DNA from 3 places in the Streptomyces sp. NPDC051677 genome. Region 2 is predicted to be linked to each of the others. Evidence: riboswitches for the same ligand, from Rfam matches in the RefSeq annotation. Region 2 holds a riboswitch; each other region holds the start of a gene.
The links. A riboswitch is a leader RNA that binds a small molecule or an ion and turns the genes downstream of it on or off. The one in region 2 is predicted to bind S-adenosylmethionine.
Positions count from the first base shown of each region.

Region 1 (9,406 bases), on a different contig from region 2:
CCGCATATCGGCGCTGTCCCGCGCCCCTAGGGGGGTGGCCATCAGGGTGTTACCTCCATGCCGTCTGTTGTTGTTGTGAGGAGATCCCAGGCCAGGAGGCCCGCGCCCAGGCATCCGGCGCTGTCGCCCAGGGCGGCCGGGACGATCTCCGGGAGTTTCTGGAAGGTCACCCGTTGGCGGACTGCTTCGCGTAGCGGTGTGAACAAGGTTTCCCCCGCCTCCGCGAGGCCGCCACCGATGACGAGCGTGCGCGGGTCCAGCAGGGTGAGTGCGGTGACCAGGCCGTCGGCGAGGGCGTCCACGGCCCGCTGCCAGACCCGGACGGCGTTCGGGTCGCCGGACGCGACGGCCTTGGCGCAGTCGGCGGCGTCCGCGTCCGGGTCCTCGCAGGCCGCCGCCCACGCCTCGCTCACCGCCGCCGCCGACGCGAACCGCTCCAGACAACCGCGCTGCCCGCACGGACAGGCGGTCCCGCCGGGCCGTACGACGATGTGGCCGATCTCGCCCGCGAAGCCGTGCGCGCCCGCCTCCACCCGGCCGTCGAAGCCGATCGCGCCCGCGATGCCGGTGCCCAGGGCCACGAACAGGAACCGGTCCGCGCCCCGGCCCGCGCCGATCCGGCCCTCGGCGAGGCCGCCGGTGCGGACGTCGTGGCCGAGGGCGACCGGAACGCCGAGCGCGGTGGCGAGCAGCTCCCGCAGGGGGACGTCCCGCCAGCCCAGGTTGGCCGCGTAGGAGGCGATGCCGTTGGCCTCGTCGACGATGCCGGGCACGGCGACGCCGGCCGCGGCGGCCGGCTCGCCGAACTGCTCGACGCCGTGTCCGCGCAAGGCGGTGGCGAAGTCGAGGATGCCGGCGACGATCGCGTCGGGGCCGCGCTCACGGCCGGTGGCCCGGCGCGCCCGGTACAGCAGCGTGCCGTCCGCGCCGACCAGTGCGGCTTTCATCCCGGTGCCGCCCACGTCCAGGGCGATGACATGTCTCACCCGGACAGTGTGGACCGAGGACCCGCAAGAGGTCTAGTCCACTTACGGCTCTGGAGGGTACTGTGCCGAGGACCCGCGAGAGGTCTAGTCCACTTGCGTGGTGTAGACCTTACTCCGGATAGCGGATCCAATGGTATGAACAATTAGTTGAGGAGATGGAGATTCGGTGCAGCGGCGGGTAGGGAAGTCAGGGACGATCGCGGCGGCGTCCGCCCTCGGCATGGCGGCGGTCCTCGCCGGCTGCGGACTGACCGGAGGCTCCGACGACGTCACCCTGAGACTCGTCGCCGCCGACTACGGCGACAGCACCGCCAACAGCTCCAAGAAGTACTGGGACCAGCTCGTCAAGGCGTACGAGAAGGATCACCCCGGCGTCACCGTCGACGTGAGCGTGTACTCCTGGAACGACGTCGACGCCAAGGTCAAGGCGATGGTCGACGCGCACAAGGCCCCCGACATGGCGCAGATCGGCGCGTACGCCGACTACGCCGCCGCCGACCTCCTCTACCGGGCCGGCGACGTGCTCTCCATCCCCGTCGAGGCCGACTTCGTGCCCCAGCTCGCCGACGCGGGCCAGGTGCGCGGGGTCCAGTACGGCATGCCGTTCGCCTCCTCCACGCGGCTGCTGTTCTACAACAAGACCCTCTTCGCCAAGGCCGGCCTCACCCCGCCGACCACCTGGGCCGAGCTCGCCAAGGACGCGAAGGCGCTCAAGGACGAGGGCGTGAAGTACCCGTACGCACTCCCGCTGGGCCCCGAGGAGGCGCAGGCCGAGACCCTGCAGTGGCTGCTCAGCGGCGGGGGCGGCTACACGCAGACCGTCAGCAGCTACAGCCTCGACTCCGCCGAGAACGTCGACACGTTCAACTGGCTGAAGAACAAGCTCGTCGGCAAGGGCCTGACCGGGCCGGTCGCGCCGGGCAAGCTGAACCGGGCCGCCGCGTTCGCCGCGTTCGCCGCCGGCGACGTGGGCATGCTCAACGGGCACCCGTCGCTGATGAAGACGGCCGAGAGCAAGGGCGTCAAGTTCGGCATGGTGCCGATGCCCGGGGTCGCCGGCCCGAGCAAGTCCTCCATGGGCGTCGCCGACTGGATGACCGCCTTCAAGCAGAACGGGCACGCCGAGCAGATCGGCGACTTCCTCGACTTCGTCTACAGCGAGAAGAACGTCCTCGCCTTCTCCCACGAGTACGACCTGCTGCCGGTCACCAACTCCGCGTCCCAGGTGATGGGGACGGCCAAGGAGGACGCCGACCTCCAGCCGTTCCTGGAGGAGCTCCCGCTGTCGGAGAGCTACCCCGTCGGACGGACCTCCTGGGCGAAGGTCAGCGCGGAGATCAAGAAGCGGATCGGCCAGGCCGTGACCGCGAACGGCAGCCCGGCCGAGGTCCTGGGCGAACTCCAGACGACGGCGACGACGCTGGACGCGGCCACCGGCGAATGAGCCCGGTGTCGGTGGCGGGCGCTACCGTGCCGGAATGGAGCAGCGAGAGGAACAACGCCGAGAGGAAGAACTGGGGGCCAGGGAACGGAGCATCCTGGCCCTGGAGCGGCGCGGGTTCCCCGGCCCCGGCGCGAAGGAACGGGCGATACGCGAGGAACTCGACCTGTCCCCGGTCCGCTACTACCAGCTCCTCAACGCCCTCCTCGACGACCCGCGGGCCCTGGCCCACGACCCGGTGACGGTGAACAGGCTGAGAAGGGTGAGGGAGACAAGGCGCGGGGAGCGCTGATCGCTCCGCCGGAGGTGCCACGCCCTGCCGTCGATCGTCTGCGGCACCGCCGTGGCCGGTCGCGCGGTTCCCCTCGCCCCTTGGGTGCGCAGCCGAACCGCAACGTCCACAACGCGCTCCACCCGACCTGCTCGGCGCGGCCGCCCACGGCTATCGTCGCCGTATGGGCACCCACGAGACGCACTCCACGGAACCCGCACCCACCACCCCCGCCGGTCGCGAGGCGCTCGCCGCGATCCTCGCCCGTCCCTCCCGCACCCTCGTCGCCCTCGACTTCGACGGCACCCTCGCCCCGATCGTCGAGAACCCCGAGGACGCCCGAGCGCACCCCGACGCCGTCCCCGCGCTCGCGGCCCTCGCGCCGAAGGTCGCCGCCGTCGCCGTGATCACGGGCCGGCCCGCCGAGGTCGCCGTGCACCACGGCGGCTTCGCCGGCGTCGAAGGTCTGGAGCACCTCTCCGTCCTCGGCCACTACGGCGCCGAGCGCTGGGACGCCCGCACCGGCGCCCTGACCGCCCCCGCCCCGCACCCCGGAGTGGCCGCCGTCCGCGCCGAACTCCCGCAGGTCCTGGAAGCGGCCGGGAACCGGCCGGGCGTCTGGATCGAGGAGAAGGGCGGCCGGGCCGTCGCCGTCCACACCCGCCGCGCCGACGACCCCCAGGCCGCCTTCGACGCCCTGCGCACCCCCCTCACCGACCTCGCCACCCGGCACGGCCTGATCGTCGAGCCCGGCCGCATGGTCCTGGAACTGCGCCCGCCCGGCATGGACAAGGGCGTGGCCCTGCTGGAGCACGTCCGCGAGATCGGCGCGCAGTCGGTCCTCTACGCCGGCGACGACCTCGGCGACCTCCCCGCCTTCGCCGCCGTCGAGAAACTCCGCTCCGAAGGCGCCCCCGGCCTACTGGTCTGCAGCGGCAACCCGGAGGTGACCGAACTGACGGACCGCGCAGACCTCGTCGTCGACGGCCCGGCCGGCGTCGTGGACCTACTGCGGAACCTGGCGGCTCGGCTCACCTGACGTCCACCCGGACACGGGGGAGAGGCCGGCCGGCTCAGGTCGGCTGGAGCTCTCGCAGGGCGGTCAGCTGGTCGAGGAACCACTTGGCCGGGGGGAGCGCCGTCGCTGCTGCCGACAGGCGTTTCGTGCGCTCGGCGCGCTCCTCCGGCTTCATGGTCAGGCCCTCGTGCAGGGCCTGGGCGGTTTCCAGGACGTCGTACGGGTTGACGACGATCGCGTCCTCGCCCAGCTCCCAGTACGCGCCCGCCTCCCGGGACAGGACCAGCGCGCAGCCCTGGTCGGAGACGACCGGGACCTCCTTGGCGACCAGGTTCATGCCGTCCCGGATGGGGTTCACCAGCGCCACGTCGGCCAGGCGGTAGGCGGCGAGGGAGCGGGCGAAGTCGTCCTCGAGGTTCAGCAGGACCGGCGTCCAGCCGGCGGTGCCGTAGCCGGAGTTGATCTCCTCCGTCAGACGCCGCACCTCCGCCATGTAGTCGCGGTAGACGGCGAGGTCCTGGCGGGAGGGGTAGGCGAAGGCCACGTGGACGACCCGCTCGCGCCACTCGGGGTGGTCGTCGAGCAGCTGCCGGTAGGCGAGGAGCCCGCGCACGATGTTCTTGGACAGCTCGGTGCGGTCGACCCGCACGATCGTCCTGCGTCCCTCGCCGATCTCCTCGCGCAGGGCCGCCATGCGTTCGTCCACGTCCGCCCGGTGCGAGCGCTCCCGCAGGAAGTCGGCGTCCGCGCCGAGACCGTGCACGCCGATCTGCGTCTTCCCCAGTTCCCCGGCGAACTCCGTGCAGCACGCGGTGAAGGCGTTCGCCCAGCGCCGGGTGAGGAAGCCCAGGCGGTCCGCGCCGAGCATGCCCTGCAACAACTGCTCGCGGATGTCCCCGGGCAGCAGGCCGAAGTAGTCGACCGGCGCCCACGGGGTGTGCGAGAAGTGACCGATGCGCAGGTCGGGGCGCAGCTCGCGCAGCATCCCGGGGACCAGGCACAGGTGGTAGTCCTGGACGAGGACGGCCGCCCCGTCCGCCGCCTCCTCGGCCAGCGCCTGGGCGAACGCCCGGTTGTAGGCCTCGTACGACGCCCACTGGCGGCGGAACTCCGCGTCGAAGACCGGCTCCAGCGGGGTCTGGTAGAGGAGGTGGTGGATGAACCAGAGCACCGAGTTGGCGATGCCGTTGTACGCGTCGGCGTGCACGTCGGCCGGGATGGGCAGCATCCGCACGCCCTCCTCGCCGACCCCGCGCGAGACCGCCTCCCGGTCGCCGTCGGACAGCGCCGCGCACACCCAGAGGGCGCCCGCGTCGGGGCCGATGGCCGACAGGCCGGAGACCAGCCCGCCGCCCCCGCGTTTCGCGTGCAGCGAGCCGTCCTCGCGTACCTCGTAGGAGACCGGACCGCGGTTGGACGCGACCAGCACCTCAGCACCCCGAGCAGCCATGTCGTGCGTGGAAGCCATACGCCACAACCTAGCCCGGTCGACAAACGCTCAAACGTACGGTCGCGCACCGTGCGAGGGACGTATACGGCCCGTCCGGAGGGTTACGCGACCTTGCGGGTCGCGTACTCGACGATCTCCGCCATCGGCGGCCGTTCCTCGGTGTCCACGGAGTACGTGCGCGGCTCGAAGCCGTCCCCGCTCCGCTCGAACTGGGTGAGGGCCGGGCGGATCATGTGCCCGCGGGCCAGCCGCAGCTGCGCGGTGCGGTAGATCGCCGCCGCCATCCGGCCCAGGGCCTGCCCGTCCTGGTGGCGGTGCTTTCGCACACCGACGTCCACCTGCGCGAGGGCGTCGAGCCCGACCAGGTGCAGGGCGTCGACCAGCATGCCCAGCTCCACGCCGTACCCGACGGGGAAGGGCAGCTGCTCCAGCAGGCTGCGGCGGGCCGCGTACTCGCCGCCGAGCGGCTGCACGAACCCGGCCAGCTGCGGCCAGTGCATGTTCAGCAGCGGGCGGGCCATCAGCTCGGTCACCCGGCCGCCCTGGCCCGCCGCGCCGGCGAGCGGACGGTCGTACATGCCCTTGACCAGGTCCACGTCCGGGTCGGTGAGCAGCGGGCCGACGATCCCCGAGACGAAGTCCGAGGAGAACTCCCTGAGGTCCGCGTCGATGAAACAGACGATGTCCCCGGTGGTGACCAGCAGCGAGCGCCACAGCACCTCGCCCTTGCCGGGCACGGCGGGGATGCGGGGCAGGATCGCGTCGCGGTGCACGACCCGCGCGCCCGCCGCCGCCGCGACCTCCGCCGTACGGTCGGTCGACCCCGAGTCGACGACGACGATCTCGTCGACGAGCGGAACCTGGTGCATGAGATCGTGGCGGATGACGGCGACGATGTCGCCGACCGTCTCCTCCTCGTTCAGCGCGGGCAGGACCACCGACACCGACTGGTTCGTGGCCCGCTTCGCGGCCAGGATCCGGTGCAGCGGGCGATCGGCCACGGACCAGGAGCGAGTGGCCAGCCAGCGCTCGACTTCTTCCAGCACAGTCTGCGGCTCCTCACGGTTGTCTCGCGGTTCGGACGACTATCTCAACTGTCCTGGCCTTCGGTTACAGTCTTGAACAACGCTGGTGACCATCGCATGTCGGGGGTCCTGGGCGTCCACAACCGAATACCGCTCATCCAGAGGGGCAGAGGGATACGGCCCGATGAAGCCCCGGCAACCCTCCAGCCGGTCTCGTAACCGATCACTGCTGATTGATCATCGTTGATGGATCACTGCTGATCGTCGCGCGAGGCTCCCGGCTTGGGAAGGTGCCAAATCCGTCTCACGACGAGATGCGTCGTGAGGAAGATGAGGAGAAAGGGCCTCGCCTCACATGGCTGCGCAGACTGTTGCAAGCACCACGGACTCCACTGCCTCCGCTGTCGACCTCGGTCCGGCCACCGCGTTGAGCTGCCGCGAGTGCGGTCACCGGGTGCCCCTCGGCCCGCTCTTCGCCTGCGAAGAGTGTTTCGGCCCGCTCGAGATCGCGTACGACTTCTCCTCCTACGACACGGAGGAGCTCCGCAAGCGCATCGAAGCGGGCCCCGCGAACATCTGGCGCTATGCGCCGCTGCTGCCCGTCCCGGCCGACGTGGCGGACAAGCCGAACATCAACCCGGGCTGGACCAAGCTCGTCAAGGCCGACAACCTCGCCCGCGAACTGGGCGTCGACGCCGGCAAGCTCTTCGTCAAGGACGACTCCGGCAACCCGACGCACTCCTTCAAGGACCGCGTCGTCGCGCAGGCCATCGAGGCCGCCCGTGCCTTCGACTTCACGACCCTGTCCTGCTCCTCCACGGGCAACCTGGCCGGCGCCGTCGGCGCGGCCGCCGCCCGCGCCGGCTTCCGCTCCTGCGTGTTCATCCCGCACGACCTGGAGCAGGGCAAGGTCGTCATGGCCGCGGTCTACGGCGGCGAGCTCGTCGGCATCGAGGGCAACTACGACGACGTCAACCGCTTCTGCTCCGAGCTCATCGGCGACCCGGCGGGCGAGGGCTGGGGCTTCGTCAACGTCAACCTGCGGCCGTACTACGCCGAGGGTTCGAAGACGCTGGCGTACGAGATCTGCGAGCAGCTCGGCTGGCGGCTGCCGGACCAGCTGGTCGTGCCGATCGCCTCCGGCTCGCAGCTCACGAAGATCGACAAGGGTCTGCAGGAGCTGATCAAGCTCGGGCTCGTCGAGGACAAGCCGTACAAGATCTTCGGTGCGCAGGCGGAGGGGTGCAGCCCGGTGTCCGTCGCGTACAAGGCGGGGCACGACGTCGTCCGGCCGCAGAAGCCGAACACCATCGCCAAGTCGCTGGCGATCGGCAACCCGGCGGACGGCCCGTACGTCCTCGACATCGCCCGGCGGACGGGCGGGGCGGTGGAGGACGTCGACGACGAGCAGATCGTCGACGCGATCCGGCTGCTCGCGCGGACCGAGGGGATCTTCGCGGAGACCGCCGGCGGGGTGACCGTCGGGGTGACGCGGAAGCTGATCGAGAACGGGCTGCTGGATCCGACGCTGACCACGGTCGTGCTGAACACGGGTGATGGTCTGAAGACGCTGGACGCGGTGGCGGGGACGGGGCTCACCGCGACCATCCGGCCCAACCTGGAGTCGTTCCGCGAAGCTGGTCTCGTGTAGCGCCATCGTCGTCTGCGCGCCCCTCAAGCCGATTACCCGACCGGAGGTCACATCGTGAGCGTCAACGTCCGCATCCCCACCATCCTGCGTACCTACACGGGCGGGCAGGCCGAGGTGACCGCCGAAGGAGGGACCCTCGGCGAGGTCATCGCGGACCTGGAGAAGAACCACAACGGGATCGCCGCCCGGGTTCTGGACGACCAGGGCAAGCTGCGGCGCTTCGTCAACGTGTACGTGAACGACGACGACGTCCGCTTCGAGCAGGGGCTGGAGACGGCGACCCCCGACGGCGCCGGCGTCTCGATCATCCCGGCCGTCGCCGGTGGCTGACCGCCGGTCAGTACCCGCCGGTAGTAACCGTCGGTAACAGCGATTACCGAGCGTTCACCGAATTGCCCTCTCCGCGATAGAAGCGGAGGGGGCAATTCAGTGTGGTTGAGCGCGGTACAGTTGGGGAACCGGGTCCCGATCAATGGAACCGGAGCCTTTCATTTCTGCCCAGTGCCCGATGAGAAGCAGCCAAAGTGCGCGTCTCATTCGTGGCTTTTGTGGCTTTTGCAGGGCCCGACTTGCCCTGAATTCTGGCGAATTCTCGCCACATTCCGGATCCCGTGCGTCCAGAATTCTCGTCCGAGTGACCTGTTGCAGACGGCAGTTGGACAGATACATTCAGCCGCGGTCGACGCGTTCCGGCGCACGCCCCCAACCAACTGGGGGGTGAGGTCTGACCCGGATCCGCGAAGTGTGGATCTGTGCAAGGGCCAGTAATAGGGGAGTTAGGCATGGCTCAGGGCACCGTCAAGTGGTTCAACGCGGAGAAGGGGTACGGCTTCATCGCGGTCGACGGTGGTGCGGATGTTTTCGTCCACTACAGCGCGATTCAGATGGACGGCTACCGCACCCTGGAAGAGGGTCAGCGGGTCGATTTCGAGATCTCGCAGGGCCAGAAGGGGCCGCAGGCGGACATGGTCCGTCTCGCGACCGGCTGAAGCACGCGCCGACTGACAGCGTCGTTCTTCTGTACGTCATCGAAGGGCTCGTACCTCCTGGGGGTACGAGCCCTTCGGTCGTGTCCGGCGGTCGCGTCCGGGACCGTTGTTCACCTGCGGATCCCCCCAAGGAGCTTGCGCCCACCCGTCACCCGACCACCACCCCTCAACGAGCCCGCTTCGCGGGCGCACCTTGCACTCTCGCATGCCGAGTGCTAATCATTGGCGTTAGCACTCTGAAGGTGAGAGTGACAACGAGGACCGGGTCGGTGAGGCCCGCAGGCCAGGTGGGGCAAGGAACCACGAGGCCGGCGAGCCGTCCGTCGCGGGCGCCAGCGCGGTCCGGAGCAATCCACCCCAGTCCGGGAGGACCACTTCACATGGCCAAGATCATCGCGTTCGACGAGGAGGCACGGCGCGGCCTCGAGCGCGGCATGAACCAGCTCGCGGACGCCGTGAAGGTGACGCTCGGCCCCAAGGGCCGCAACGTCGTCCTCGAGAAGAAGTGGGGCGCCCCCACGATCACCAACGATGGTGTCTCCATCGCCAAGGAGATCGAGCTCGAGGACCCGTAC
Region 1 is NZ_JBITCT010000083.1:13,024-22,429, forward strand. It holds gene nagA (N-acetylglucosamine-6-phosphate deacetylase) at 1-6, opposite strand, end outside; gene ACIBAF_RS46280 (ROK family protein) at 42-986, opposite strand; gene ACIBAF_RS46285 (ABC transporter substrate-binding protein) at 1,207-2,430, shown strand; gene ACIBAF_RS46290 (DUF3263 domain-containing protein) at 2,465-2,719, shown strand; gene otsB (trehalose-phosphatase) at 2,883-3,737, shown strand; gene ACIBAF_RS46300 (trehalose-6-phosphate synthase) at 3,772-5,184, opposite strand; gene ACIBAF_RS46305 (glucosyl-3-phosphoglycerate synthase) at 5,268-6,212, opposite strand; SAM riboswitch class I at 6,343-6,528, shown strand; gene thrC (threonine synthase) at 6,547-7,842, shown strand; gene ACIBAF_RS46315 (MoaD/ThiS family protein) at 7,897-8,172, shown strand; gene ACIBAF_RS46320 (cold-shock protein) at 8,625-8,831, shown strand; gene groL (chaperonin GroEL) at 9,212-9,406, shown strand, end outside.
Region 1: another riboswitch for S-adenosylmethionine. It lies ahead of thrC (threonine synthase); the one in region 2 lies ahead of ACIBAF_RS17085 (putative leader peptide).

Region 2 (9,406 bases):
ACGTACGACGGCCAGGTCGTGCGAGATGAACAGGTACGCCACCCTCGTGTCGGCCTGCAACTCGGCCAGCAGATCCAGGACTTGGGCCTGCACGGAGACGTCGAGCGCGGAGACCGGCTCGTCGCGCACCACCAGGTCGGGGGAGAGGGCGAGGGCACGGGCGATCGCCACGCGCTGCCGCTGCCCGCCGGACAGTTCCGCCGGGCGGCGCTCCAGCGTCGCGGCCGGAAGGGCCACCCGGTCGAGCAGATCACGGGCCCGGGCGAGCCGCGAGGCACGGTCGCCGACCTTGAAGGCGCGCAGCGGCTCGGTGATCACCTCGCCGATGGAGAAGCGGGGGTCGAGCGAGGCGTACGGGTTCTGGTAGACGAGCTGGGCGCGGCGGCGCAGCTGCCTGGCCTGGGCGCCCTTGGCGGTGGTGACGTCGGCGCCGTCGAAGAGGATCTGTCCGGCGGTCGCGTCGGCGAGCCGGACCACCAGGCGGGCGGTGGTCGACTTGCCCGAGCCCGACTCCCCGACCAGGGCGAGGGTCTGGCCCCGGTGGAGGGTGAAGCTGACGTCGTCGACGGCGCGCAGGGTGTGGGGCCCGTCCCCGGCGCGAGGCAGCCTGAACTCCTTGACCAGGTTGCGTGCCTCGACCAGGGGCGCCGTATCCGGCTTGGGGAGGGACGCTGGGGTGCGGGGCCGGGCGGTGGTCAGGCTCGGGGCGCTGGCCAGCAGGTGCCGGGTGTAGTCGTCCTGCGGGTCGGCGAGGATGTCACGGGTGGGGCCCGCCTCGACGACCTTGCCTTTCGACATCACGACCAGCCGCTGGGCCCGGTCGGCGGCGACCCCGAGATCGTGGGTGACGAGCAGGATGGCGGTGCCCCACTCCTCGGTGAGGCGCTGGAGATGGTCGAGGATGACCCGCTGCACGGTCACGTCGAGCGCGCTGGTGGGCTCGTCGGCGATGATCAGCTCCGGCTGGGCGGCGATGGCGATGGCGATCAGGGCGCGCTGCCGCATGCCGCCGGACAGTTCGTGCGGGTACTGCCGGGCCCGGACGGCCGCGTCGGGCAGCCCGGCCCGGTCCAGGACGGCGATCGCCTCTGCGGGGGCCGAGCGACGGGTCGCCAGACCGTGGATGAGCAGCACTTCGGCGACCTGGTCGCCGATGCGCTTGACCGGGTTGAGGGAGACCGTCGGATCCTGGGGGATCAGTCCGATCCGCGCCCCGCGTACGGTGCGCAGTTCCGCCTCCGACAGGGTTGCCAGGTCGTGCCGGCCGAAGCGGACGGTGCCCGCGTCGATGCTGCCATTCGCCGACAGGAGCCGAGTGATCGCGTGCGCGGTCGTGCTCTTGCCGGAGCCGGACTCGCCGACCACCGCCGTCACCTGTCCCGGCCACACGTCGAGGTCCACGCCCCGGACGGCCTCGACCGTGCCGCCCCGGGTGCGGTACGACACCGACAGGCCGCGTATCTCCAGCACTGGTGTGCTCTCCAGCGGGGCTGTGCCCACGTCCTCACCGTTCTCACGTTCGTCGGTCATCGCTGCCGGGACCATTCGCCGTCCAGCGCCCGGGCGATGCGGTTGGTGGCCAGCACGGTCGCGGCGATCGCCAGCCCGGGCAGTGCGGTCAGCCACCAGGCGTTGGCGAGGTAGTTGCGGCCGTCGGAGATCAACGTGCCCCACTCCGGGGCCGGCGGGGGCGCCCCGTAGCCGAGGAAGCTCAGCGCCGACACGGCCAGGATCGAGGAGCCGAAGTCCAGCGTGGCCAGCACGATCACCGGGCCCGCCGCATTGGGCAGCACATGCCGGCCCAGCACCGAGTACCAGCGCGCTCCGCTGGCGCGTGAGGCCTCGACGAAGACGGCCTGCCGTACCCGCAGCACCTCCGAGCGCGCCACCCGGGCGAACGCGGCCACACTGGCGATGCCGACCGCGACCGCCACCTTCACCGTGCCGTAGCCCAACGCGGTGACCAGGGCCAAAGACATGAACAGCGCAGGGATGGACAGCAGCACGTCGACGAAGCGCATCAGCACGTCGTCCACCCAGCGGCCCACGAACCCGGCGACCACCCCCAGCAGCCCGCCGACCACGAACGCGACCAGCACGGCGATCAGCGTTGCCTTCAGGGACAGCTGGGCGCCGTGGACGACCCGGGAGAACATATCGCGGCCCAACTCGTCGGTGCCGAACCAGTGACTGCCGCTCGGGCCGCGGAAGTTCTGCGCCGGCACGCCCTTCAGCGGGTCCTGCGAGGTGAACAGGTCGGGCCAGAACGAGGCCAGCACCACCAGCACGAGGACGACCACCGACAGCAGCAGCCCCGGGCGGCGCACCACGAACCGCAGCAGCCGCCGTACGTCCACGCGGCGCCCAGGATCAGGCTCCGGCCCCGCCGCGACCGGGCGGGCCGGTCCCAGTGCCGCTTCGGCGGGGTCGTCGACAAGGCTCTGGCTCATGCGAGGGCCGCCTTTCTGTCCGAGGCCATCACGATCCGGGGGTCGAGGAGTGGATAGACCAGGTCGATGACCAGGTTCGTCGTCACGAAGATCAGTGCCCCGAACACCACCACCCCCTGGACCAGCGGGATGTCCTGGGCCGTGACCGCCGCCGCGGTGACGCGGCCGAGGCCGTCGCGGGAGAACACCGTCTCGACGACGACCGAACCGGCGATCAGCTGCCCCACCAGCAGGCCGACGACCGTCAGCGCCGGCAGGGACGCGTTGCGCAGCGCGTGCCGCAGATGGACCCGCCACCGGCCGGCGCCCTTGGCCCGGGCGGTCTCCACATACGCCTGGTCCAGTGCGGTGAGCAGGCTCTTGGCCAGCACCTGCGCGATCTGCGCACCGGTCGGCACCGCCAGCGTCAGGGCCGGCAGCACCAGCCCCTTCAGGCCGTCGTTGCCGAACGCGGGGAACCAGTGCAGCCGGAAAGAGAACGCCTCGACGAGCAGCAGCCCCACCCAGAACGTCGGGACGGACACCCCCAGGGGCGGCAGCGACAGCAGCAGCTGACGCAGCCAGCGCTGCGCGGTGTAGGTCGCCAGCACCGCCAGACCGCCGCCGAGCACGACCGCCAACAGCAGTGCGGCACCGGTCAGTTGGAGGGTCTGCGGCAGTGCGTCGGCCAGTGTGGAGGTCACCGGTCGGCCCGTGGAGACCGCGTCGCCGAAGTCCCCACCCACCGCCCGGCCCAGGTAGTCGGCGTACTGCACGAGCACGGGTTTGTCGAAGCCGTACTCGTGCCGCAGCGCGGCGAGCCGGGCAGGATCGACCTGACCCGAGTCCATCCCGGCGCCGGCCATCGCGGTGACCGGGTCCCCGGGCAGCCAGTTCAGTACCAGGAACGACACCGTGTACGCCGCCCACAGCACCCCGACCGCCTGCGCCAGTCGCTTGATCACATAGCGGCGCATGCACTAGCCGATCCAGGTGTCGTGCAACTGGATGCGGCTGCCCGAGTCGAAGGCGAGGTCGTGCACCTTCTTCGTCACGGCCAGCTGGGTCTGGAGCTCCACCACCGGCACGTTGTAGGCGTTCTGCACGATCAGCTTCTGCGCCTCGTCCACCAGCTGCCTGCGCTTCGCCGGGTCCGTGGTCGCGGCCTGCCCGGACAGCGCGGTGTCGAGGGAACTGGCGGGCAGACGGTAGAAGTTGGCCAGCTGCGTGGAGAAGGAGCTGCGCAGGATGTCCGGGTCCGAGCGGGTCACGTTGCCCCACACCAGGTCGAAGTCACCGCCCTGGAGCGTGGTGGCGAACTGGCTGACCTGGCCCTGCTTGAGCGCCACGTCGATCCCGACGGTTTTCAGCTGCTGCTGGACGAGCTCCAGTGCCGGCTGGTTGGTGGCGGCGTTGGGGAACCAGCTGATGGTCAGGCTCAGCTTCTTGCCGTCCCTGGCGCGGATTCCGTCGCTGCCCGCCTTCCAGCCGGCCGCGTCCAGCAGGGCCTTCGCCTTGGCCGCGTCGAAGGCGAGGCCGGAGGAGAGGTCGGTGTAGTCGGGTGTGGTGTGCGCCAGGATGCTGGTCGCCGGCTGGGTGCCGGTCGGGAACACGGTGTCGGCGATCTGCTTGCGGTCGACGGCGGCGAGGATCGCCTGGCGCACCTTCACGTCCTTCAGGAGGGGCCGCGAGTTGTTGATCCCCAGCCCGAACACCACGCCCGGGTTGGCTCGGCGCAGGAGGGTGACCTGGCCACCCTTGAGCGCCGCCTCGTTGGCCTTGCCGACGCTGCTGATCGCGTCCACCTGCCCGGACTGGAGACTGCCGGCCCGCACCCCCGCCTCCGGCACGACCTTGAACACCAGCTTGTCCAGATAGGCCTCACCCTTCTTGGACCACAGCGAGGATCCCCAGTCATAGCCGGTGCGCTTGGTCAGGGTGATCGACTGGTTCTGCACGTACTGCTTCAGCACGAACGGCCCGGACCCGATCACGCCCTCGCTGCACTTCTGTTGCGGGGTCTTCTGCATGCTTGCCGACGACTCGATGCCCAGTAAGTGGGTCGAAGTCGCCTGAAGGAACTGCGCGTTGGGCTGCTTGAAGGTCACTTTGACGGTGAGTGGGTCCACCACGGCGGTGCTCTTGACCCCGCTGAGGTACCCCTGAGCGAGAGTCCCGAGGGCGCCGAGCTTCGGCACCGCGTCGAAGTTGTCCTTGACCACCTGCGCGGTCAGCTTGGAGCCGTCGCTGAAGGTGACACCCGAGCGCAGATGGAACGTGAACTCCGTCGCGTCGGAGTTGACGTCCCAGCTCTTGGCCAGCCACGGCACGATCTTGCCGGTCTCGGGGTCCTGGTCGGTCAGGGAGTCCGCGGTCTGGCGCACCGAGTAGATGCTCTCGTTGCTGCCGACCTGCTGCGGATCCACGCAGCCGGCGTCCGAACCCACCGCGAAGGTCAGGGTGCCGCCGGACTTGGGCTGACCGGCGCCGCTGCCGAAATCACCACCGCCGGAGCCGCAGGCGGTCAGCAGAACACTGGTGGTCACAAGGGCGGTCAGCGCCGCCCACCGGGAGGTTCTGACATCGGGAAGTGTAGTCACGGAGGGCTTCTCCTACTCGTTCACCAGGCACGGGTGCGGTGCAGGGCACGGCCGTGCGTGGGCGTGCGGCCCCCGGCCGGCGCGACGCCGGTGCCGGGGGAGCGTTGTGAAGACGGGATCAGAGGAAAAAGGGGGGATCAAAGAGAGACGGAGATCAGGCGCAGGCGGGTGCGGCGACGACAGGCGCCGTACGGCGACCAGCGGAGGGAAGGCCCGTCAGGCCTGACAGAGACAGCTGGTCGAGCGCTGGAGGTCGATGTGGCGCCGACGCGAGAGCCGGGAGAACACGGTGGCGCCGGCGAAGCGGGCGCTGAGGTCACCACCGTGCCGCATATCGGTCCTCCACATATCCGGCCCCGGTCACGGGGCTACGCGCTTGCGGAGATCGTCGGTGATCCCGCCGGGCTTTCACCTGGAGCACCCCACCGCGCGGGAGGGTTGCCGGTCAGCGAGCCAGGGCTTGACGCTGACACTCAATGCCGTTCGTGATCGTACGGAGTGGTCTTGTCGTACGTCAATGGCGCAAAACGACGCCGTGTAAGGGGAGTCGGGGCGAGAGTGCGTCCAGCTCAGGAGCCGCCGCGCTCGCGGGGAATCTTCTGGCCGGCCTCGATCGCCACCGGCAGCCGGTTCTCGGCCGGGGGCAGCGGGCAGGTGGCCAGGTCAGTGTAGGCGCACGGCAGGTTGCCGGCGCGGTTGAAGTCCAGGACGACCGTGCCGTCGGCGGCGGGCGGATCGACGGCCAGGGCCCGGTTGGCGGCGTAGGTGGTGACCCCGGAGGTCGCGTCGGTGAACAGCACCATCAGCCGACCCGCACCATGGCCGGGAAATGCGGTCAGCGACAGCGGGTGCCCGTCGAGCTCGAACTCGACCCTGCCCGGAGCGTCGTAGACATGCTCAAGGCCCTCGACCGCGGCGCCCACGGTGGTCGGTCGTGGCGTGTCGAAGGGGATGTAGCGGCCCCTCACGGCCCAGCGCGGGTCGGGGGCGTAGGAGGGCGTTCCGGTGAAGGCCGTGCGCAGCGGCGCGCCCGGGTGCCGGGGGCGCACGATGTCCTGGCCGCCGCGCTTGGCGACCTCGATGACGGCGTCTCCCCAGACGGCGTCGACGCCGCCGCGCTCGGGCAGCACGCCGAAGCGGTGCTCGCCGCGCACCGGCGTCCCGTCGACGACCAACTCCTCGCCCTCGTCGAGGTCTACGACGATGCCTTCGGGGCCGGTGCGCCACGCGCCGGGCGCGTCCGGGAAGCGCTGGGGTCGGTCGTCGAGCCAGTGCAGGCCGGTGATCGCCAGGAACCCGTGCGGGGCGGCGAGCCGGGCCTCCTGGGCGCGGTACCACTCCAGCCAGGTCTCGGCGAAGGCGTGGAGGTCCGTGGTGGTGGCCTCGGTTGTCATGGGGAATCTCCTTTGTGCCGGGGTGCCTTCGGTCAGGGGATGCTTCTTGTCAGTCATGTGTACAAGCGCCGGCTCGGGGGCTCAGCCCGCCTGTCGTCGGTCCGGTGCGGACCGGTGGGTGAGGGGTGCGCGCAGGCCGAGGTTCTCGCGCAGGGTGATGCCGGTGTATTCGGTGCGGTAGATGCCGCGTTCCTGCAGTTCCGGGACGAGCAGGTCGACGATGTCGTCGAGGCCGTCGGGGATGAGGTACGGCGTGACGTTGAAGCCGTCGATCGCGCCGTGCCGCACGAAATGGGCGAACTTGTCGGCCAGGCCGGACGGGGTGCCGACGTGCCCGCGCTGCGGGCCGAGCGCGATGACGGTCTCGCGCAGCGACCAGCGGTGCGCCTCCGCCTTCGCCCGCCATTCGGCCACGATGCCGCGCGGGTCGGCGGTGCGTCGGGCACCGAAGGAGCCGTCGTTCTCCGTGACGACCGGGTTCTCCTTGGGCAGGGGCCCGTCGGCGTCGCGGTCGGACAGGTCGATGCCCCACAGCTGTCCGGCGATCCCCAGCGCCGTGGCGGGCGTGACCTGCTGGAGCCGGATCCAGCGCTTCTTCTCCTGGGCCTCCTCCTCGGTGGCGCCGATGATGATCTCGGTGCCCGGCAGGATCCGCAGGTCGTCGTCGGGCCGCCCGACCGCCCGCAGCCGGCGCCGGATGTCCTGGGCGAAGGCAAGGGCGTCGTCGAAGTCGTTGCCGTGCGCGGAGAAGATGACGTCGGCGTTGCGGGCGGCGAAGTCGCGTCCCTCACCGGAGTCACCGGCCTGGAAGATCACGGGGTGCCCCTGGGCGCTGGGCGGCAGGGCTGGAGCGAGGTCGACGTCGAACTGCGGTCCCTTGTGGCGCACTTGGTGTACGGCACCGGGTGCCGACCAGGTGGGCGCGGCGACGGAGTCGGCGACTGCGCCGTCCTCCCAGCCGTCCCACAGGGCGCGGGCCACGGTGAGGAACTCCTCGGCACGCCGGTATCGGTCGGCGTGGTCGAGGTAGCCGCCGCGCCGGAAGTTCGCGCCGGTCCAGGCGTTGTCCGTGGTCACCACGTTCCAGCCGGCGCGGCCCTCGGAGAGCAGATCCAGGCCGGAGAGGCGGCGGGCCAGATCGGCGGGTTCGTTGAAGGTGGAGTTGGAGGTGGAGACGAGGCCGATGCGGCGGGTGACCGCGGCCAGCGCCGCGAGCTGCGTGATGGCGTCCGGCCGTCCGGCCACGTCGAGGTCGTGGATCCTGCCGTCGACCTCGCGCAGCCGCAGCCCCTCGCCGAGGAAGAACGCGTCGAACAGACCGCGCTCGGAGGTCTGGGCGACCCGGCGGAAGGAGGCGGGGTCGATCTGGGAGCCGCTGTCGGGGGCGGACCAGATGGTCCAGTGGTTGACGCCCTGGAAGAACACCCCGAAGTGGAGCTGGGCGTCGGGCCGGGGGACGTCGAGGGGATCGGTGCGGGTCATCGGGCATCCTCCTGGGCGGCCACGGCAGCGATGGCGAAGCGATTGGCGGGGCGCTCCAGACCCAGGGTCGAGCGCAGGGACGTGCCGGGCAGGGGGCGGGTGACGAGACGCCGCTCGGACAGGGCCGGCAGCACGAGGCGGGAGAGGACGGGCAGGTCCTCGTCCAGCACCAGCGGGTGCAACCGTACGCCGTCGACGTGACGGCTCAACTCGGCCAGCAGCGCGGCGAGTTGCTCCGCCGAGCCGAGGTGCCGCAGCCACCCCCGGTCGCTCCACGCCGTGTGCCGTTCCAGGTCGGCGACGCGGTTGGCGGCCGTGGCTTCCGGGGTGTCCAGCGCCACCTCGACCTCGGCGAAGACGCGGGGCGTGCCGACTCCGGCAGCGGCTGCGGCGACCGACGCGAGGTCGCGCCCCTCGACGAGAGCGACGTCGAGCTGTGCGGCGGGAACCCGGTCCGGCCGACCCAGGACGACGAGCTGTCCCTGGGGCGGGCGCGGCACGATCGCCGGACCCTTGACGGCGTACGTCTCGCCCGTGAAGTCGGTGTAGTGCAGCCGCTCGCGGTCGAGGTAGCGGCTGGTGGCCACGGACCGGATGACCGCGTCGTCCTCCCATGAGTCCCACAGGGCGCGGGCCACCTCCACGCCGTCCCGGGACTCCCGGGCCCGCGCTGCGGCGTCGGCGACCGGCGGCCGCCCCCAGGCACGGGCCGCCTCGGGACGCTCCTCCTCCGCCACCACCCACCCGGCGCGACCGGCGGAGATGTGGTCCAGGGACGCCAACTGGCTGGAGACGTGGAAGGGTTCGGCGTAGGTGACCGGGACGACGGGGGCGATCCCGATGGTGCTTGTGGACGCCGCGACGAAGGCCGCTCGCTCCATCGCGCCGATACGGCCCACCGGATCCGGTGAGGCGCCGGGCGGCAGCACGTCGTCATCCACGGTGATCAGGGTGAACCCGGCGTTCTCGGCGACGGCGGCGACCTGGGCCACGCGACGCGGGGTGAGCAACTGGTCGGGGGAGTGGCTGGCGCGGCGCCAGGCCGCGGGGTGGGCGCCGTCGCCGTCGATCTCGACGGCGAGGTGCAGGGCGGGGCCGGACAAGGGGCATTCCTTCCGAGATACACGCGAACTCGCGGCCGCAAGACGTAGGGCCACGACGGAACGGCCGACGGGACGGCCGGCAATGATCAGACGTGTACGGAAGGACAGACGGCGGAGGAGGTACGGCAGTAGTCGACATGCCGCCGGGTGATGAGCCGCGCACCGGTGCAGGCACCGCGCGATGCCGCGCCCAGTACGTGCATCAAAGCCTCCACCTGTCAGTGACTTTCCCGTTCAACGTACGTCGCCTGCCCCTGTGAGTGTCAAGGTCGAACATGGCGGACGGGCATCTCATCCGCTGGGACGCATGGTGGACGCGTCATTCCCGTTGTGCTTTGATCCGGGCCATGGAGACCATCGGCACGGCACACACGGTGCTGCTCGACCCGTTCTGGGTG
Region 2 is NZ_JBITCT010000012.1:226,136-235,541, forward strand. It holds gene ACIBAF_RS17065 (dipeptide ABC transporter ATP-binding protein) at 1-1,530, opposite strand, end outside; gene ACIBAF_RS17070 (ABC transporter permease) at 1,527-2,450, opposite strand; gene ACIBAF_RS17075 (ABC transporter permease) at 2,447-3,406, opposite strand; gene ACIBAF_RS17080 (ABC transporter substrate-binding protein) at 3,410-5,029, opposite strand; gene ACIBAF_RS17085 (putative leader peptide) at 5,246-5,362, opposite strand; SAM riboswitch class IV at 5,397-5,510, opposite strand; gene ACIBAF_RS17090 (DUF1684 domain-containing protein) at 5,599-6,423, opposite strand; gene ACIBAF_RS17095 (NtaA/DmoA family FMN-dependent monooxygenase) at 6,505-7,905, opposite strand; gene ACIBAF_RS17100 (LLM class flavin-dependent oxidoreductase) at 7,902-9,008, opposite strand.

Region 3 (9,406 bases), on a different contig from region 2:
GCGCAGGCCGTTGATGCGGGCCTGCTGCCGCGCGATGTGGTCCTGGGCCTCGCCGACCTGCTTGCGCAGGGTGTCGGCGCGTTCGTCGGCCTTGTTGTAGGCCTCGGTGGCCTTCTCCGCCTCCTCGAAGAGACGGTCCACCTCGGCGCGGGTGCCGTCGTGGGGCGCGGCCGTGGCCGGCGCGGCGGAGACGGCGCCGAGTGCGGCGGCCGCGAGGGACAGCACGCTCAGGGCGCTGAGGGCGCCCCGGTCGAACCCGGACTGTGCAAGGCGGCGATGGGACCCCACGGGAAGCCGCGCTCCTTCCACTGGTGGACAGGGAAACGCGGCCGACAGTAGCCCCGCGGGAGGGGGCCGACCAAAGACCTCGGTGGGCACGCACAGTGACGCCCCGCCGCTGACGCAGGTCACCGGCGGGGCGTGGGGTCACTTCTCGTCGTCATGATTCGCCCGTTCGGGCGGCGTGGTGTCCTGATCTTGAGGTTGATCAGATCCCGATCCCGGGACGAGTCTGATCCCGATCCCGGGACGGGGTCAGACCCGGACGCCGAACATGAACGGGCCGCCGATGGTGCTCATCGACTCGTAGCGCACGACGGTTCCGGTGCGCGGGGCGTGGATGATCTGGCCGTTGCCCGCGTACAGACCGACGTGGTGCAGGTCGTTGAAGAAGAACACCAGGTCGCCGACCTTGAGGTCGCTCTGCGAGTAGATGCGCGTGCCGATGGTGGCCTGCGACTCCGAGGTCCGCGGGATGCCGACGCCGGCCTGCGCGTAGGCCCAGGAGGTGAGGCCCGAGCAGTCGTACATGGCGGTGCCGGTGGAGCCGTAGTGGTACGGCTTGCCGAGCTGGCTCTGCGCGGCCTGGAAGGCGGCCATGGCCCGGCCGGAGCCGACGGGGGCGTCGCCGAGGTCGACACGTCCGCCGGAGTCCCGGCTGGCGCGGGCGTCGGCGGCGGCGAGGTCGGCCTTCTCCTTGGCCGTCAGCGTGTTGAGGAGCTTGCGCGCCTCGGCGAGCTTGGCCTGGACTTCCTTCTTGTTCTTGCCCAGCGCGGCACGGGTGGTGGCGAGGTCCTTGAGCTTGGCGGAGGCCTCGGTCCGCTCCTGCGCGAGCTCGCGCTGCTTCTCCTGGATCTTCTTCAGCGCCTCGACCTGCTGGGCGCTCAACTGGTCGGCGGCCGAGGCCTTGTCCAGGAAGTCGTCCGGGTTCGAGGAGAGGAGAAGCTGCAGGGAGGAGTCTATGGACCCGGTGCGGTACTGGGCGGCGGCGGCCAGGCCCATGGAGTCGCGCAGCTCGTTGAGATCCGCCTGCCCCCGGGCCACGTTGTCCTGGATGGTGGAGATCTCCTTCTGGAGCTTCTCCTGCTTCTCCTGGGCGCCGTTCAACGCCTCGGTGGCCTGCTCCGCCTCTTCGTAGAGCTTGTCGACCTTGCTCTTGACCTCGTCCTTGGAGAGCTTCTCGCTGGGCGCCGCGTTGGCGGCCTGGGAGCTCAGCACGACGGCAGCGGCGGCTGCGGTGGTCAGCACGGTCACGCGCGCGCGACTGGGCTGCTTCGGTCGACGGTGGGACGCCACGGAGACGGGCTCCTTCTTTTGAGTGATCACCCGTGTGGAGGTTCGAGCACCAGACCTTAGTGACCTCGCCGTGATCAGTTCAAATCCTCAGGCGAAAAAATCCCATCACGCAACGCAGTTTTTTCGCATAACTCACGTGCAGTGATGCGCGATTGACACTACGTTGCGTGACGATAGCGTCAATTCGGTCATTAAACCTGCAACTTCGACCTTCAGGACAGTCGCTTCAGAAGTACCGCGGAAGCCACCGGCCGGGCGCCCGCCTTGGCGATCCCGTCAGCCACCTCGCGGTCGGTCGAGGCCACGATGACCGGCCGGCCGGGCGGCTCGGCCCGCACCAGCTGGCGGATCAGCTCGTCGGCCGTGACCCCCGGTTTGGAGAACAGCACCCGCACCCCGCGCGGCGGCGCCAGCAGCACCGGAGCGGCGAGTTCGGCCCCGTCGAAGACACAGGTGACCTCGGCGCCGGTCTGCGCGGCGAGCTGCGAGAGCTGCCCGAGCAGCCGCAGCCGCTGCTTCTCCAGGGGCATCTGCGGATAGCCGGTCTTGGTGACGTTGTAGCCGTCGACGACGAGATGCGCCTGGGGCAGCGCGAGGAGCTGGTCGAGAATGGCCGGATCGTGCTCGGACAGGGCGCGGGCGGCGATGTCCTTCGGGGTCATCCGCCCCGGTTCGACCGCGTCCACGGTCTCCGCCGGCCGCACCGACACCGGCGGCAACGCCAGTTCCCGGCGCAGCCCCTGGGCCGCGTCCAGCACGGTGTCCAGCAGCAGCCGCACCCGCATGTCCTCGACGCTGCGGCCCTCGCGCGCCGCCCGCCGGGTGGCCTCCAGGGTGGCCTCCACCTCGCCGAGCCGCCCCTTCAGCCGCCGGCTCTCGCTCTCCGCGGCGGACACCTGGGTCTGCGCCTCGGCACGCACCGTCTCCATCTCACCCTGCACCTTGCGCAGCGCGGCCTCGCCGCGCTTGACGTCGCTGAGGGCCGAGCGGAGCTTTCGGTGCAGCGACTCGGCCTCCTTCTTCGCCGCGTCCAGGTCGGCGCGCAGCCGCTCGGTGTCCGCCCGGGTCTGCTCACGGGCCCGGTCGAGCTCCTCGCGCAGCCGCTCCAGCTCGGCCCGGCTCTCCTCGTCGGCGCGTTCGGCGTCGGCCCGCAGGGCCTCCTCGCCGGCCGCGGTGACCAGCTTCACCCAGCCGGTGGGCCGCAGCACATAGGCCGCGGCCGCCACGTCGAGCGGGTCCGCGGCCGGGGTCGGCGAGCCGGAGTCGAGCGCGCCGGACAGTTCCGGCTGGGCCTCTCTGTACTTCTCGGCGATGCGTTGCCGGAACAGCGGATCGGTCTCCAGTGCGGCGGCCATCGCGTTGCCCGCGAACTTGGCCCGCCGGTTCGGGGCGAACCGGGCGTACTGCCGCAACTGGGCGGGCAGCTCGCCGACGGTCAGCCCGCCGAAGCCGTCGGAGACGATCGTGACGACTCTGCGCCGCACGCCGTCCGGCAGCGGACGGTCGAGCATCTCGGCGGCGCCGTCGCCCGGCCCCCCGCCTGCGCTCTCCACCATCCGTCACACCCCAATACCTGTGCGGGCCCGCCTCCCGTCAGGAGCCGGCGCCCGGCCGATCCACGAGTTCCACCTGGTCCACGGCGTTGCACCAGCGGCACCGCACCGACTCGATGGTCTCATCGACCACCTCGCGCTCCTCGACCTTCGGCTCGCCCGCGAGGTCGAGGTGCACGTACTCGACGACCTTCGACGAGCGCGTCACGTCGAACCGCGTGAGGTTGCCGCAGAGCGTGCAGCGCCACCGCGTCGTGGCGGTCGGCAGGGGAACCGTCATCGTGACTTTCCGCTTCCTTCTAGTGTGGTGCTTCCGTCGTGCTGCCTGTGTCCGGGTCGGGCCGGAGGCTCCCCCGTTCACATGGCTCGTAACCCTACGGCCTGGCGGGTACTCGACGCCCGTCCGTCCGCGGGGCCCGTGCGGCGGATCCCGTCGCAGACGCGGGGTGCGGCACACCCTCCCGCACCGGCCGACTCCGTCCTCCGCCGCGCAGCCGGACGCACCATACCCCGCTCACCTGCGCCGATGAGGCGCCGTCTCGCCCCTTCGACCCGACCCGCCCGACGGGCCCCGGCGGCGAGGCGGTCCGTGCCGATGCGTCCCGTTACGACATGCTCTGTGTTCGTGATCAGTGACTGGAGCGGGACCGTCCGCAGAGCCCTCCGCAGACCCTCGGCGCCGGTGACCTACGGAGTGATCGCCCTGTGCTGTCTGATCTTCGTGATCGGGCCGGCGTCGGGGCTCGATCCGGCGTACGGATCCGGTGACGAGCTACTGGCGGCGCAGCGGTCCTACTTCCGGCGCTGGGGCGTCGTGCCCGCCGAGCTCTTCGAGGGCTCGGCGCCCGGCGCCCTGACTCCGGCCACGGCGCTCTTCGTCCACGGCAGCTGGGTGCACCTGCTGGGCAACATGCTCTTCCTCTACGTCTTCGGGGCGATGACCGAGGACCGGATGGGCCGCGTCGAGTTCACGCTCTTCTACCTCGGCTGCGGCTACCTGGCCCTGCTGGGCTACGCCGCCGCCAACGCCGAGTCGTCGCAGTCCCTGGTCGGCGCTTCGGGGGCGATCTCCGCGGTCCTCGGCGCGTTTCTGTATCTGTTTCCCCGGGCGCGGGTGACCAGTCTCCTGCCGTTCCTGTTCTTCCTGCCGTTGCGCTTCCCGGCGTGGGTCGTGCTGCCGTTCTGGGCGGCCCTGCAGTGGGTGGCGGCGGGGCAGGCCGCCCAGGGGCCCGGGGTGGCGTACCTGGCGCACCTGGTGGGCTTCGGCCTGGGGCTCGTCTACGCCTGGGCCCGGTTCGGCCGCAGGACCACCCGGGTGGCGCCCGACTCCGGCGCGGGATGAGACGCGGACACCCGAAGAGGGGACATGCGAAGAGGGGGCACGCGAAGAGGGGGCACGCGAAGAGGGGAGCGTCGCCGCTCCCCTCTTACGTCTTTCACGTCCGACGCTTACGTCTCGCGCGTCTGCGGATGCCTCCGAGCGGGGTCAGAGCCCCATCGACTTGGCGACGATGGTGCGCATGATCTCGCTGGTCCCGCCGAAGATCCGGCCGGCCCTGTTGTCGGCGTACAGCCGGGTGATCGGGTGGTCCATGGTGAAGCCGAGACCGCCGTGCAGCTGAAGGCACTTGTCGAGCACCCCGGTCGCCGCCTCCGTGCAGTACAGCTTGGTCGCGGCCGCCTCCTCCGCGGTCAGCTCCCCGGCGTCGAACGCCTCCAGGGCCTGGTCGACGACCGCCTGCAGCGCGTTCACCGTGACCTTGCAGTCGGCGAGCACGAACTTGGTGTTCTGGAAGGCGGCGACGGGCTTGCCGAAGGCGGTGCGCTCGCGGACGAAGGCGGTGGCGAGCCGGACGGCCGCGGCGGCGTGGGCGTACGCGCCGACGGCGATGCCCAGCCGCTCCTGCGGGAAGATGCCGGCCAGACAGGCGAAGGCGTCGCCCGGCCCGCCCACCACGTCGCCGAGGGGGACGCGCACGTCCGTGAAGGTCATCCCGACGATGTCGGACGAGCGCAGGCCGAGCGTGGCCGGCTCCGAGTCGACCGTCACGCCCGGGGCGCGGGTGTCCACGGCGAGCAGGGACATGCCGCCGCGCCGGTCGGTCCCGTCGGCCGCGGTGCGGCAGGCGACGAGCACCAGATCGGCCTGGGCGCCCCCGGACACATAGGCCTTGCTGCCGTTGAGCACGTAGTGCGTGCCGTCCTCGGACAGTTCGGCCGCCGTCCGGATGCCGGCCACGTCGGAGCCGGCCTCCGGCTCCGTGATCGCGATGGCCGTCATCAGCTCGCCCGTGACGAACCCCGGCAGCCAGCGCCGCTTCTGCTCGTCGGTGGTGTAGTCCACCAGGGCGGCTATGCGGCGACTGCGCGAGACGCTGCGCGGATCGCTGACGGATCTGGCCCGCTGACGGATCCGGCCCGCTGACGGATCCGGCCCGCCGGCGGCGGCCGGGCGGGGGCGCCTCTCCCTTTGGTGAGCCACCCCTCACGTCATAGAGTGAAGCCCGCCCAGCTCCGGCCCCCCGAGGGAGAGAACCAGCCGTGATCACCGCGATCGTCCTCATCAAGACCAGCGTGGACCGGATCCCCGAGATCGCCGAGCGGATCGCCTCGCTGGATTCCGTGAGCGAGGTCTTCTCCGTCACCGGGACCTACGACCTGATCGCCATGGTGCGGGTGAAGCAGCACGAGGACCTGGCGGACGTCATCCCGGGCAGCATCAGCAAGATCCCCGGGGTGGAGGCGACGGACACGCACGTCGCCTTCCGCACCTACTCGCAGCACGACCTGGAGGCGGCGTTCGCGATCGGCCTGGACTCCTAGGTCGTGTCCGCAAAGTAGCGCCGGCTGCCCGGAGGGCAGGGCTCGCGGCGTCCGGTGCGTGCGATCGCAAGGCGGAGGGTCGCCCTCGTACCGGGTGTACGTGGGCGATCCCGACAACGCGGCGAGCGGGCGTGCCGGGCGTCGCGAGCCAGGCGGGACTTTGCGGACACGACCTAGGGCCTGGACTCCCAGGGCCTGGTCGTCAGCGCACCGCCTCCGGCGGAGCGAGCGCTCAGACCGCCGGGACGCAGCGGCCGTCTTCCGTGCGGTACTGCCAGCGCGCGCCGTCGGCCACCAGTTCCCGCACCGCGTTGACGAACCGCTCCACGTGCTCGTCGGGGGTGCCGGCGCCGAAGCTCACCCGGATCGCGTTGAGGGACTTCTCGCCGGGGGCCGCCTCGGGGGCGCCGCACTCGCCCTGGCTCTGCGGGTCGCTGCCGAGCAGGGTGCGCAGCAGCGGGTGGGCGCAGAAGAGGCCGTCGCGGACGCCGATGCCGTACTCGGCGGAGAGGGCGGCGGCGAAGTGGGAGCTGTTCCAGCCCTCGACGACGAAGGAGATCACGCCGACCCGCGGGGCGTCGTCGCCGAAGAGGGAGAGGATCCGGACCTCCGGCAGCTCGGCCAGCCCCGTCCGCACCTTCTCGATCAGGTACTGCTCGCGGGCCACCAGCGTGTCGAAGCCCGCCTCCGTCAGCGCCTTGCAGGCCGAGGCGATGGAGTAGGCGCCGATCACGTTCGGGGAACCGGCCTCGTGACGGGCGGCGCTCTCGTGCCACTGCACGTCCACTCCCCCGTCCTCGCGCCGGGCGACCTTGCGGCTGGCGCCGCCGCCCGCGAGGTACGGGTCGGCCGCGAGAAGCCAGTCGGCGCGGCCGGCCAGGACGCCGGAGCCGAAGGGCGCGTACAGCTTGTGGCCGGAGAAGGCGACCCAGTCGACGTCGAGGTCCCGCACCGACACCGGGTGGTGCGGGGCCAGCTGGGCGGCGTCCAGGACGATGCGGGCGCCGTGGGCGTGGGCCGCCGCCGCGAGCTCACGGACGGGCCACAGCTCGCCGGTGACGTTCGAGGCGCCGGTGACGCACACCAGGGCCGGGCCGTGCTCCCCTTCATGGGACACCGTCCGGTCGGCGAGGGCGCGCTCCAGGGTCTCGACGGCCTGGCGCGGGGTGCGCGGGGCGTCGAGGTAAGTGACGCGGTCGTCCTGCCAGGGCAGCAGCGAGGCGTGGTGCTCGGTCTCGAAGACGAAGACCTGGCAGTCGGCCGGGAGCGCCCGCGCCAGCAGGTTGAGGGAGTCCGTCGTGGACCGGGTGAAGATCAGCTGGTCGTCGGCGCGGCAGTCGAGGAACTCGGCGACCGTCCTGCGGGCGTTCTCGAAGAGGTCCGTGGAGAGCTGGGAGAGGTAGCCGGCGCCGCGGTGGACGCTGCCGTAGTACGGGGCGTAGGCCGCCACGTCGTCCCAGACGCGCTGGAGGGCCGGGGCGCTGGCCGCGTAGTCGAGCGCCGCGTAGGCGACCTCGCCGCCGGTGACGAGCGGGACGGTGACATCCCGGCCGAGAACGGGCAGAGCGCCCGGAAGGCCGGTGCGAAGGGTCTGGGCGGCGGCAGCGGTGGAGACGGACATGGCGAACTCCCGTGAGAGGCAAGGGGGAACCGCCGTGCGAGCGGGTACGGCTCAAGCACGGAGGAAGGTGAAAGGGGGATGCGGAGGCGGGGCTCTACGCCCTATCGCATTCGCTTGCTCACGGAAGACTCCCTCGTACGACCCAGGACCCCTGGGCTGTGCTCGCTCGAAGGAGCGTGAGGGGCCCGCGCTTGCCGTAGACCTCATTGCCTACGGCCTGGTCTTCACCCGGGGCACCCCGCCACGGAAGGAGGGTTGCCGGACAGTCGGCCGGGGCCTCATGACTGTCACTCATGACCTGGTACAAGAACGTACGTGACGTGATCGCGGTCCCGCAACCCGTGTCCGGATCGCGGGACCGCGTCACCGACGGCTACGCGTTGCTGGCGGCCACCCAGCGCTCCAGGGACCGCTTGGCGGCACCGGAGTCGATCGACTCGGCCGCCCGGTCCATGCCGGCCCGGATCTGCTCGGCCAGCGGCCCGGCGCCCGGGTCGAGGGCGACCAGCGCCGCCGCCGAGTTCAGCAGCACGGCGTCCCGCACCGGGCCCCTCTCACCCTCCAGGAGGCGGCGGGCCACCTCCGCGTTGTACGAGGGGTCCCCGCCCCGCAGCGCCTCCACCGGGACCAGGTCGAGGCCGACGTCCCGCGGGTCGAAGGTCTCCTCGGAGACCTTGCCGTCGCGTACGACCCACACATGGGACGTGGCCGTCGTGGTCAGCTCGTCCAGGCCGTCGTCGCCCCGGAAGACCAGCGAGGAGTTGCCGCGCTCGGCGAAGACGCCCGCGACGACCGGCGCCATGCGCGGGTCCGCCACCCCGACCGCCTGGCTGCGCACCTGCGCGGGGTTGGTCAGCGGGCCGAGCACGTTGAACACCGTGCGGATGCCCAACTGGCCGCGGGCCGCGCCCACATGACGCAGCGCCGGATGGAACTTGATCGCGAAGCAGAAGGTGATGCCGGCCTCCTGGGCCACCTGCGCCACCCGCGCCGGGGTCAGCTCCAGATTGACGCCGAGCTTCTCCAGGACGTCCGAGGCGCCGGACGCGGAGGACGCGGCCCGGTTGCCGTGCTTGACCACCGTGGCGCCCGCGCCGGCCACGACGATCGCCGACATCGTGGAGATGTTGACCGTCTTCGCGCCGTCGCCGCCCGTGCCGACGATGTCGACGGTCCGGCCCGGGACCTCGATCAGGTTGGCGTGCTCGTACATCGCCCGCACGAGCCCGTTGATCTCCTCGACGGTCTCGCCCTTGGCCCGCAGCGCCACCACGAACCCGGCGATCTGCGCGTCGGTCGCCTCACCGCGCATGATCCGGTCCAGCGCCCAGAACGTGGCGTCGGCGCCCTGGTCCTGGCCGTACAGCAGGCCGTTCAGCACCTCGGGCCAGGAACGGCCCGCCGCGGTGTCGCCTCCAGCGGGGGTCACAGCGCTCATAGCCGCTCCTGTGTGTCGTCGTGCGTCGCGTGGGTCGTCCGGACCCATGTGAACCCCACCCTATCCAGCCCGTGGGCGCGGCAAAGGGCCCCGTCCGAAGACCGGACGGGGCCCTTTGCAGGTGGCGTGGCGACGCCTGGGATCAGTGGTGGCCGTGGCCGCTCGTGATCTCCTTGTACTCCTCGACAGTCGGCTTCGGGATCTGCTGGTCCTCGCCGAAGTACGCGTTGCTGATCTTGGCGCGGAGCTTCTCCGAGCCCTTCACCTTGCGCTCGACGCCGTTCTCGTCGACGGTCGCGCCGATCGCGGCCGGCGCGTACTGCTCGTGCGCGGTGAGGGTGTGCAGCTGCTCCTGGCTGAGCGGCTCGTGGATCTCGATGAACTCACCGTGCGGCA
Region 3 is NZ_JBITCT010000001.1:202,543-211,948, forward strand. It holds gene ACIBAF_RS00930 (NlpC/P60 family protein) at 1-288, opposite strand, end outside; gene ACIBAF_RS00935 (NlpC/P60 family protein) at 535-1,575, opposite strand; gene ACIBAF_RS00940 (NYN domain-containing protein) at 1,788-3,131, opposite strand; gene ACIBAF_RS00945 (hypothetical protein) at 3,169-3,408, opposite strand; gene ACIBAF_RS00950 (rhomboid family intramembrane serine protease) at 3,724-4,470, shown strand; gene ACIBAF_RS00955 (acyl-CoA dehydrogenase family protein) at 4,615-5,472, opposite strand; gene ACIBAF_RS00960 (Lrp/AsnC family transcriptional regulator) at 5,670-5,951, shown strand; gene ACIBAF_RS00965 (aminotransferase class V-fold PLP-dependent enzyme) at 6,184-7,572, opposite strand; SAM riboswitch class IV at 7,755-7,871, opposite strand; gene trpD (anthranilate phosphoribosyltransferase) at 7,946-9,010, opposite strand; gene ACIBAF_RS00975 (cytochrome bc complex cytochrome b subunit) at 9,153-9,406, opposite strand, start outside.
Region 3: another riboswitch for S-adenosylmethionine. It lies ahead of ACIBAF_RS00965 (aminotransferase class V-fold PLP-dependent enzyme); the one in region 2 lies ahead of ACIBAF_RS17085 (putative leader peptide).